Regions from separate parts of the Telluria sp. LT2P80 genome, predicted to be linked through region 2. Evidence: predicted binding sites of a transcription regulator. Region 2 holds the regulator's gene; each other region holds the start of a gene.
The links. The regulator sigma-54, encoded in region 2, starts transcription at its own class of promoters, with help from an activator protein. The targets are predictions, from matches to a motif close to TGGCANGNAANCTGCTTT.
Positions count from the first base shown of each region.

Region 1: AC56LW_RS18020 (pilin) is a predicted target of sigma-54. The motif match lies at 1,411-1,428, and genes of this name have one in related genera.
Region 3: glnA (type I glutamate--ammonia ligase) is a predicted target of sigma-54. The motif match lies at 1,788-1,805, and genes of this name have one in related genera.

Region 1 is NZ_JCASIO010000007.1:132,015-135,290, reverse strand. It holds gene sucC (ADP-forming succinate--CoA ligase subunit beta) at 1-295, shown strand, start outside; gene sucD (succinate--CoA ligase subunit alpha) at 315-1,196, shown strand; gene AC56LW_RS18020 (pilin) at 1,501-1,989, shown strand; gene AC56LW_RS18015 (S9 family peptidase) at 2,045-3,276, opposite strand, start outside.
Region 2 is NZ_JCASIO010000006.1:100,585-103,860, reverse strand. It holds gene AC56LW_RS16350 (enoyl-CoA hydratase/isomerase family protein) at 1-330, opposite strand, end outside; gene hpf (ribosome hibernation-promoting factor, HPF/YfiA family) at 429-785, opposite strand; gene AC56LW_RS16340 (RNA polymerase factor sigma-54) at 860-2,344, opposite strand; gene lptB (LPS export ABC transporter ATP-binding protein) at 2,359-3,114, opposite strand; gene lptA (lipopolysaccharide transport periplasmic protein LptA) at 3,111-3,276, opposite strand, start outside.
Region 3 is NZ_JCASIO010000002.1:339,851-343,126, reverse strand. It holds gene AC56LW_RS07880 (DUF4124 domain-containing protein) at 1-113, opposite strand, end outside; gene glnA (type I glutamate--ammonia ligase) at 310-1,725, opposite strand; gene AC56LW_RS07870 (rhodanese-like domain-containing protein) at 2,043-2,498, shown strand; gene AC56LW_RS07865 (CocE/NonD family hydrolase) at 2,500-3,276, opposite strand, start outside.

The sequences.
Region 1 (3,276 bases), on a different contig from region 2:
CGCCACGGCTGAGAAAGTGACCGAAGCGTTCAAGATCATGCTGAAGAACCCTGACCTGAAAGCCATCCTGGTCAACATCTTCGGCGGCATCATGCGTTGCGACGTCATCGCCGAAGGCGTGATCGCTGCATCGAAAGCCGTTTCGCTGCAAGTGCCGCTGGTCGTGCGCATGAAGGGCACCAACGAAGACCTGGGCAAGAAGATGCTGGCCGAATCGGGCCTGCCAATCATCGCCGCAGACACGATGGAAGACGCAGCCAAGTCGGTCGTCGCCGCTGCTGCCGGTCAAGCCTAATTGCTAAGGAAATAAAAAAATGTCGATTCTGATCAACAAAGATACCAAAGTAGTCACCCAGGGCATCACCGGCAAGACCGGTCAGTTCCACACCCGCATGTGCCGCGAGTACGCAAACGGCAAGGAAGCATTCGTTGCTGGCGTGAACCCGAAGAAAGCCGGCGAAGATTTCGAAGGCATCCCGATTTTCGCAACCGTTGCTGAAGCGAAAAAAGAAACCGGCGCCAACGTGTCGGTCATCTACGTCCCACCAGCAGGCGCAGCCGCTGCAATCTGGGAAGCCGTCGAAGCCGAGCTGGATCTGGCGATTTGCATCACCGAAGGCATTCCAGTCCGTGACATGATGGAAATCAAGGACCGTATGGCCAAGTCGGGTTCGAAGACCCTGCTGCTGGGCCCTAACTGCCCAGGCCTGATCACCCCTGACGAAATCAAGATCGGCATCATGCCAGGTCACATCCACCGCAAGGGCCGCATCGGCGTCGTCTCGCGTTCGGGTACCTTGACGTATGAAGCAGTTGCACAGCTGACCGCACTGGGCCTGGGCCAGTCGTCGGCAGTCGGCATCGGCGGCGATCCGATCAACGGTCTGAAGCACATCGACATCATGCAGATGTTCAACGACGATCCTGATACCGACGCGGTCATCATGATCGGCGAAATCGGTGGTCCGGACGAAGCCAACGCGGCTTACTGGATCAAGGACAACATGAAGAAGCCAGTCGTCGGCTTCATCGCTGGCGTCACCGCGCCACCAGGCAAGCGCATGGGCCACGCCGGCGCGTTGATCTCGGGCGGTGCAGATACTGCGCAAGCGAAGCTGGAAATCATGGAAGCCTGCGGCATCACCGTCACCAAGAACCCGTCGGAAATGGCGCGTCTGCTGAAGGCCATGCTGTAATTCTGACGATCTATTGATCGAAAGCTAAAACGGGGAGCGCGAGCTCCCCGTTTTCTATTTGGTGCGCCACTTTTTGTTGATACGCATCGCGTGTGACAAAAATTGCTGTAGGGCACTGACAAATTTTGTCATCCGAGGTGCCGTTTTTTGTGCTGGAACAGGGTTTTGTTGGTTTGTTGTTCATAAAATCGACCGTTTTACGCCATTTTTGGGCTGGCACAGCGCTTGCATATAAGAAAGCGTAGCAGTGAGCAGCACAAGATACGTAGGTCCACTTTTTGAAATACCCACCTGGAGATTTAAAATGAACTTCAAGCAAATGCCAAGCAAAAAAGCCGAAGGCGGCTTCACTCTGATCGAACTGATGATCGTTGTTGCGATTATCGGTATTCTGGCTGCTGTTGCAATTCCGCAGTACAGCAACTATACCGCACGTGCTAAAGCGGCAAATGCTCTGGGTGTGGTTGACCCATACAAGACGGCGGTTGCACTTTGCGCTCAAGAAAACGGCGCGGCAACCAATTGCAACACGACGAGCAACCCCGCCGCCTTTACAACCTTCACCGAAACAAACGAAGTCTCCGGTCTGACGGTTACCGAGGCTGGCAAAATTACCATGACGCTGAAAGACATTGGTGCGAATACCAGTGGCACTACTGTTATCTTTACGCCAAATGTTGGCACTAGCGCCGTCACTTGGCAGGTCGCGTCGAACTCGACTAATGCCGCAGTCAAAGGCGCGTTTGAGAAAAATAGCGTGGCTGGTGCTGATGATGAGCCTGCTGCTGACTAATATTTAATGTAGTCGAAAAAGCCCGCTTCCCCAGCGGGCTTTTTTCATTGCAGCTTTACTTCGCTGGCTGCGCCTTCAAGAACCGATCCAGCCACCCATTCACGGTGTGATGCCACTGCACCGAATTAGCCGGCTTGAGCACCCAGTGATTCTCATCCGGGAACACCAGCAGCTTGCTCTCGACCCCTTGACGCTGCAGCGCCGTGAACGTCCCCAGCGCCTGCGCTGTTGGAATCCGGAAATCCAGATCGCCCTGGATCACCAGCATCGGCGTCTTCCATTTCGCAACGTGATGAACCGGATTGAAACGCTCATGGTTATCCGGCACCTTGTAGTACGGCCCGCCGTTTTCCCAATCCGTGAACCACTGCTCCTCGGTCGAGTAGGCCATGCCGCGTGTGTCGAACACGCCGTCGTGATTGACGATGCACTTGAACTCATCCGACCAGTTACCGGCGATCCAGTTCATCATGTAGCCGCCGTACGACGCGCCCAGTGCGCAGTCGCGTGAGCGGTCCAGCCATGGGAACTTCTTCACCGCGGCGTCGTAGCCTTTTTGCAGGTCGACCAGTGGCTTGCCGCCCCAGTCGTTGCTGATCGAGTCGGTGAACTTCTGGCCGTAGCCGGTCGAACCGTGGAAGTCGATGAACACGGCCGCGTAACCTGCGCCGGCATAGGTCTGCGGATTCCAGCGATAGCTCCAGCTGTTGCCGAAGCTGCCTTGCGGCCCGCCGTGGACGATGAACGCCACCGGATATTGTTGGCCTGGCTGCGCATTCCACGGCTTCATCACGTAACCGTAGACGGTGTCGCCATTGGCGCCGGCGAACGAGAACTGCTCGGCCTCGCCCCAGCGCACATCCTTCAGCAGCTCGCTATTCAACGTGGTCAGCTGCTTCGGCTTGGCGCCCAGCTTCATCGAGAACAACTGCGCGCCAGCGGACAGGTTCGCATGGGTATAGACCAGCGTATCACGGCGCAGATCGAACGCGCCCACGGCGCCGGTGTCGGTCAGCGGGGTGACCTTGCCGCCGGCCACGTCGATGGAGAACAGACGGTGCTGGCCGACGTCTTCCGCATCGACGATCAGCGCCTTGCCATCGGCGCGCCAGACCAGGCTGCCGGCCGAGCGATCCCAGTTCGCCGCCAGCGGGCGCTTCTGGCCGGTCGCCACATCCATCAGCATGATCTGGTAGCGGTCGGCCTCGAAGCCGGGGCGCGCCATCGCCAGGTAAGCCAGGGTGCGGCCATCGGGCGAGAACGTGCCCTTGGTGTCCCAGGCCGGAT
Region 2 (3,276 bases):
CATCAGCGCGATATACGGTTTCGGATAAAAATGGATCAGGTGGTTCAGCGCGTATTCTTCGGTGAAGAAATCCTCGAGCAATGCGCTGCCGCCTTGCGGCGAGGCGTTGCCGACGTCGTGGAAGAAACGGATATCGCCGCCCGCGCACAGCGCTTTTTCGCTGCTGCTGGTGATCACGACCGCATCGACGGCGGCGTCGAGCTGCCAGTCAAGAAGGATCGCGGTCAGCGCGCGCACCATGTCCAGCGACAGCGAATTGAGCGCCTTGGGACGGTCGAGGGTGATGATGCCGGTGCGGTTGGCGATGCGGGTCAGGACGTGTTCGGACATGGCGTGATCCATCGAAAGGAAACACGTATTTTACCGGCAGCGGGATGCAAAAAGGGCGTCCCGAAAAGACGCCCCTGGCGGTGGTGACCTGCGCTCGATCAGGCGGCAGCGACGTCTGCTTCGTCGACGTCCAGGCGTTTGATCGCTGTGCGGTTATGGTCTTTGAGCATCTGCTTGTGCTTCAGGATTTGTCGATCCAGTTTATCCATCAACATGTCGATCGCGGCATACAGGTCTTGCGCGACGCTCGCCACGTGCAGGGTCTTGCCCGACACCTGGACATTGATTTCAGCTTTTTGCCTTTTTTCTTTTTCAGTGAGGTTATCGACGGCCAGGAAGACGTGGGTATCTATGACTTGATCGAAATGGCGAATAATGCGTTCCAGCTTATTCTGAACGTATTCACGGATGGCAGGGGTTACTTCGAGATGGTGACCACTGATGGTGAGGTTCATACACACTCCTTTGAAGATGTCACGTCGCTTGCACCACACAGGAGCTGAAGGCACAGACTGTATGAGCGGCGTTGTTACAAGGCTTTGCGGAGACTGACGGGGGGGATCTTGAGCGCTTCACGGTATTTTGCGACCGTCCTGCGCGCAATGACCATGCCTTGTTCCCCGAGCATTTCCGCGATCTTGCTGTCGGATAATGGATTCTTAGGGTCTTCTGCTCCTGTCAATTGTGCGATGAGCGCACGGATTGCCGTTGAGGATGCTTCGCCTCCCGCTTCGGTGGCAACGTGGCTACCGAAGAAATACTTCAACTCGAACATGCCGTGCGGGGTCAGCATGTATTTCTGGGTTGTGACACGAGAGATGGTGCTCTCATGCAGACCTAGTGTATCAGCTATCTCACGCAAAACAAGGGGCCGCATGGCAACTGCGCCATGGCTGAAAAAGTTGCGCTGGCGTTCGACAATCGCCTCGGCCACACGCAGGATCGTGTCGAAACGCTGGCGCATATTCTTGATGAGCCACTTCGCCTCTTGCATCTGCGCGCCCATCTGGCTCTCGCTGCGGCCCTGCTTGAGCATGGTCGCGTACAGGCTGTTGACGCGCAGGCGCGGCATCACGTCCTGGTTCAGCGTGACCGCCCAGCCATTCTTGGCGCGCCGCACGATCACGTCCGGCACCACGTAATCTGACACGTTCGACGCGAACGCGGCGCCCGGATGCGGATTGCACTGGCGGACCACGGCCTGCACTTCGCGCAGGTCTTCGTCGTCGCAATCGAGCGCTTTTTTCAGTTTGCTGTATTCGCGCTGCGCGAACCAGGTCAGGTAGCCTTCGACGATCTTCAGGGCCATGCGGCGCGTGACCATCGGCACGCCCGGCATGCGCCGGATCTGCAGCGCCAGGCATTCGGCCGCGCTGCGCGCGCCCACGCCCACCGGGTCCATGCTCTGCACCATCGCCAGCGCGCAGCGCAGTTCGTCGAGGTCGACCTCGAGTTCTTCGGGCAGGCGTGCGTGGATGTCGTCGAGCGGTTCTTCCAGGTAGCCGTTGTCGTCGAGCGCGTCGATCACCAGTTCGGCCAGCGCGCGGTCGCGCGTTGACAGCAGCGTTTCGCGCACCTGTTCCATCAGGTGTTCGCGCAGCGTGATCGCGCACGCCTCCAGCTGCGGGCGGCCGTCTTCGTCGTCGCTGCTGGCGCTGCCGGACGACGTTCCGCTGCCTTCGCTCCACTCGTTGTCGGGCCGGTCGCCATCGACCGCACCGCCTTCAGCGCCCTCGCCCTCAGCCGGCGCGCTGCCCTCGCCTTCGGCCTGCTGGCCTGGCGCCGGCGGCGCCTCGCCAGGTGCCGGCGCATTGTTGATGGCCCCATCGGCCAGCAGGCGCACCGAATGATCGAGCGGGTCGTCGAGCCTTTCGAGCAGCGGGTTATCGCCCAGTATCTGCTCGATCTCCTGATGCAGTTCGAGCGTCGACAGCTGCAGCAACCGGATCGATTGCTGCAGCTGTGGCGTGAGCGCCAGGTGCTGCGAAGTGCGGAGCTGAAGGGACTGTTTCATCAATTGAGTATGGCTTACATGCGGAAATGTTCACCAAGGTACACGCGGCGCACCGACTCGTCGGCGATGATATCGTCGGGACGGCCGGATGCGAGCACCGCGCCCTGATTGATGATGTAGGCGCGGTCGCAGATGCCAAGCGTCTCGCGGACATTGTGGTCGGTGATCAGGACGCCGATCTTGCGCTCCTTGAGGAAGCGTACGATGCGCTGGATCTCGATCACGGCGATCGGGTCGACGCCGGCAAACGGTTCGTCGAGCAGGACGAAGCGCGGGTTGGTCGCCAGGGCGCGCGCGATCTCCACGCGGCGCCGCTCGCCGCCCGACAGCGACAGTGCCGGATTCTCGCGCAGCTTCTCGATCTGCAGGTCGGCCAGCAAGGTATCGAGGCGGTCGCTGATCTCGGTTTTGGTGAGCGACTTGCCGTTAACCTTCTGCAGTTCGAGCACGGCGCGGATGTTCTCTTCCACCGTCAGCTTGCGAAACACCGAGGCTTCCTGCGGCAGGTACGACAGGCCGAGCACCGCGCGGCGATGGATCGGCAGGCTGGTGATGTCGGTGCCGTTGATGCTGATCGAGCCGGCGTCCGACGGCACCAGGCCGACGATCATGTAGAACGAAGTAGTCTTGCCGGCGCCGTTCGGGCCCAGCAACCCCACCACTTCGCCGCATTCGACATCCAGCGACACGTCGCGCACGACCAGGCGCTTGCCATAGCTTTTCTGCAGGCCCTTGACGACCAGCGTGCTGCGATCGTTCAGTTCCGTCATTGCGTGCCTCCGGCCGGCGCACGCTTGGGCGCCAGGATCAGCGTGCCGCGCCCGCCGCCAACCTTGCTCTCGCCGCTGACGTCATTGCGCACGGCGACGACTTCCTTGCGGTTGTCGTACGAGATGAACGGGCCGGTCATCTGGTTGGTCATCCGGTCGTTT
Region 3 (3,276 bases), on a different contig from region 2:
ACCTTGGTGTCGGTGTACAGCGGCCGGCCATTGGCATCGGTACAACGGTAGATTTGCGCCTGCGCACTGGCGCACAGCAGCACTGAGGCAAACACGGCGGTAAAAACGGCCACACTGGCCTGAAACACACTATTTGTCATTCCCATCCCGGTTGGTCGCAAGGGCACGCTATTGTAGATGCGCCCGACTATACCCCAAGGAATATAAACTCCAAGCAACAAAAAACGCGGGGAAAGCATGGCTTTCCCCGCGTTTGTTCTACCCGCCAGGCCGGCGCGATGCACATCCGTGCCAGCCTGGATGGACCGATTACGACGAGTAGTACATGTCGAATTCGGCTGGGTGCGGGGTCATGCGCATGCGCTGGACTTCCTGCATCTTCAGGTCGATGTAGGCATCGATCATGCTGTCGCTGAACACGCCGCCACGGGTCAGGAACTCGCGGTCTTCGTTCAGTGCGTCCAGTGCTTCTTCCAGCGATGCGCACACCGTCGGGATCAGCTTGTCTTCTTCAGGCGGCAGATGGTACAGGTCTTTCGTTGCCGCTTCGCCCGGGTGGATCTTGTTCTGGATACCATCCAGACCGGCCATCATCAGTGCTGCGAAGCACAGGTAGACGTTCGCCAGTGGATCCGGGAAACGCGTCTCGATGCGGCGGCCTTTCGGGTTCGCCACGTGCGGGATGCGGATCGAGGCCGAACGGTTACGGGCCGAATACGCCAGCTTGACCGGGGCTTCGAAGCCTGGCACCAGGCGCTTGTACGAGTTGGTGCCTGGATTGGTGATCGCGTTCAGGGCGCGGGCGTGCTTGATGATGCCGCCGATGTAGAACAGGGCCGTGTCCGACAGACCTGCATAGCCGTCGCCTGCGAACAGGTTCTTGCCATCTTTCCAGATCGACTGGTGCACGTGCATGCCCGAACCGTTGTCGCCAGCCATTGGCTTTGGCATGAAGGTCGCGGTCTTGCCGTAGCTGTGGGCCACGTTCCAGATCACGTATTTCATGTTCTGGGTCCAGTCGGCGCGCTCGATCAGCGTCGAGAACTTGGTGCCGATTTCATTCTGACCGGCGCCGGCGACTTCGTGGTGGTGCACTTCAACCGGGATGCCCATCGATTCGAGGATCAGGCACATTTCGGAGCGCATGTCCTGGAACGAGTCGACTGGTGGCACTGGGAAATAGCCGCCCTTCACGCCTGGACGATGACCGCTGTTGCCGCCTTCAAATTCCTTGTCGGTCGACCACGATGCTTCTTCGGAATCGATCTTGACAAAGCAACCCGACATGTCCAGCTTCCAGCGCACGGCGTCGAAGATGAAGAACTCTGGCTCTGGGCCGAAGTAGGCGGTGTCGCCGATGCCCGACGATTTCAGGTAGGCTTCAGCGCGCTTGGCGATCGAGCGCGGATCGCGGTCGTAGCCCTTGCCGTCCGATGGCTCGACGACGTCGCACTGCATGAACAGCGTGGTCTCTTCCATGAACGGGTCGATATTGGCGGTGTTTGCATCCGGGATCAGGAGCATGTCCGACGCTTCAATACCTTTCCAGCCGGCGATCGACGAACCGTCGAAGGCGTGGCCGGATTCGAATTTGTCCAGGTCGAAGTGCGACACCGGGACCGTGACGTGTTGTTCCTTGCCGCGGGTATCGGCGAAGCGTAAATCAACGAATTTGACTTCGTTGTCTTTGACCATTTGCATTACATCTGCGGCGGACTTTGCCATTCGGAATCTCCTAATTGAAAAAGGGATGTCAGTCTATGCGAACCGACAACTTGCATCATGATGAAGCACGAAATGTGCCAACTGGGTGTCAACGACGATGCCAACTTCAGTGCATGAGGCTATGCGCAAATCGTTCTTGGGCAATGGGTTAGTTTACCCATAAAATCGCCTCGACCGGGGGCGTATGGCAAGATTTACCTGTACGCCGATTTGCACCACTAACGAGCAATTCTACGTGCTTGCACCAATTGAGCGCACCCGACTGCGCTCCAGGATGGTGCATTGACGATGACAAACGATGAATGGACCAACCCGACATGATCAAAGAACAGATTCTCACGGCGGCGCGCCAGCGTGGCGCTGACCAGCCCTACGCTGGTGCAGTGACGCCTCAGGAAGCATTCGACCTGCTCCAGAGCAGCCCGGACGTCAAGCTGGTCGACGTGCGCACCAACGCCGAACGCGACTGGGTGGGCCGCGTCGCGATCGGCCAGGCGCAGCACCTGGCAGTGCAGTGGGCCACCTATCCGGGCGGCGCCCCCAATCCGGACTTTGGCGCACAGCTCGAACAGGTAGCCGGCAAGGACGACGTGCTGCTGTTCCTGTGCCGCTCGGGCGTGCGCTCGCGCCACGGCGCGCGCGTGGCGACCGAGCTGGGCTATGCAAACGCCTTCGACATCCTGGAAGGGTTCGAAGGCGATCGCGACGGCGACGGGCACCGCAAGACGATCGGCGGCTGGTGCACGGCCGGCCTGCCGTGGATCGGCGCCTGACCTAGTTGGCGCTACCCGGGTTCGGCAGCACCATCAGTTCCAGCCCGGACGCCGTTCCTGGCGCGTGATACACGCGCTGGGTCGCTTTCTTGAAGTCGCCGGGCTGTGCGTCGGGAATGCGCATGAACGTTTGCGGATTCAGGTCGATCAGCGGGAACCACGAGCTTTGCACCTGCACCATGATCCGGTGACCGCGCCGGAAGGTGTGGTTCACCTGGCCCAGTTCATACTTGATGGGTTCGACCTTGCCCGGCACGAACGGTTCGGGCTTTTCATAGCTGTTGCGGAACTTGCCGCGCAGCGGATTGCCACGCACCAGTTGCTGGAAGCCACCCAGACTCACCGTGGGCGGGCCGACATCGCCGCCCCGCTCGGCTGCCGGGGTCGGGAAACTGGCCGGGTAGACATCGATCAGCTTGACGACCCAGTCGGCGTCGGTGCCACTCGTGGACACGAACAGCTTGGGCGTGACCGGCCCGGCGACCGTCACATCCTCTTCCAGCACGGCGCTCTGGTACACCAGCACGTCGGGCCGGGTGGCGGCAAAGCGCTGGTCCGACACCATGTATTCGCGCGGCACGCCCAGCGCCGGGTAGCCGATGTACGGCACCGGGCGCGCCGGGTCGGCCACGTATTCATCGAAACCTGCGCCCGTGGTCGTGCTCATCGTCGCGGTCGGCTGCTGCCAGCGCAGTGCGCCATTCGCGCCAAAGTACAGCGTGCGCGCCTTCGCCGGTTTCGGCGGCCAGGCGTCGTACTGGCGCCAGACATTCGTGCC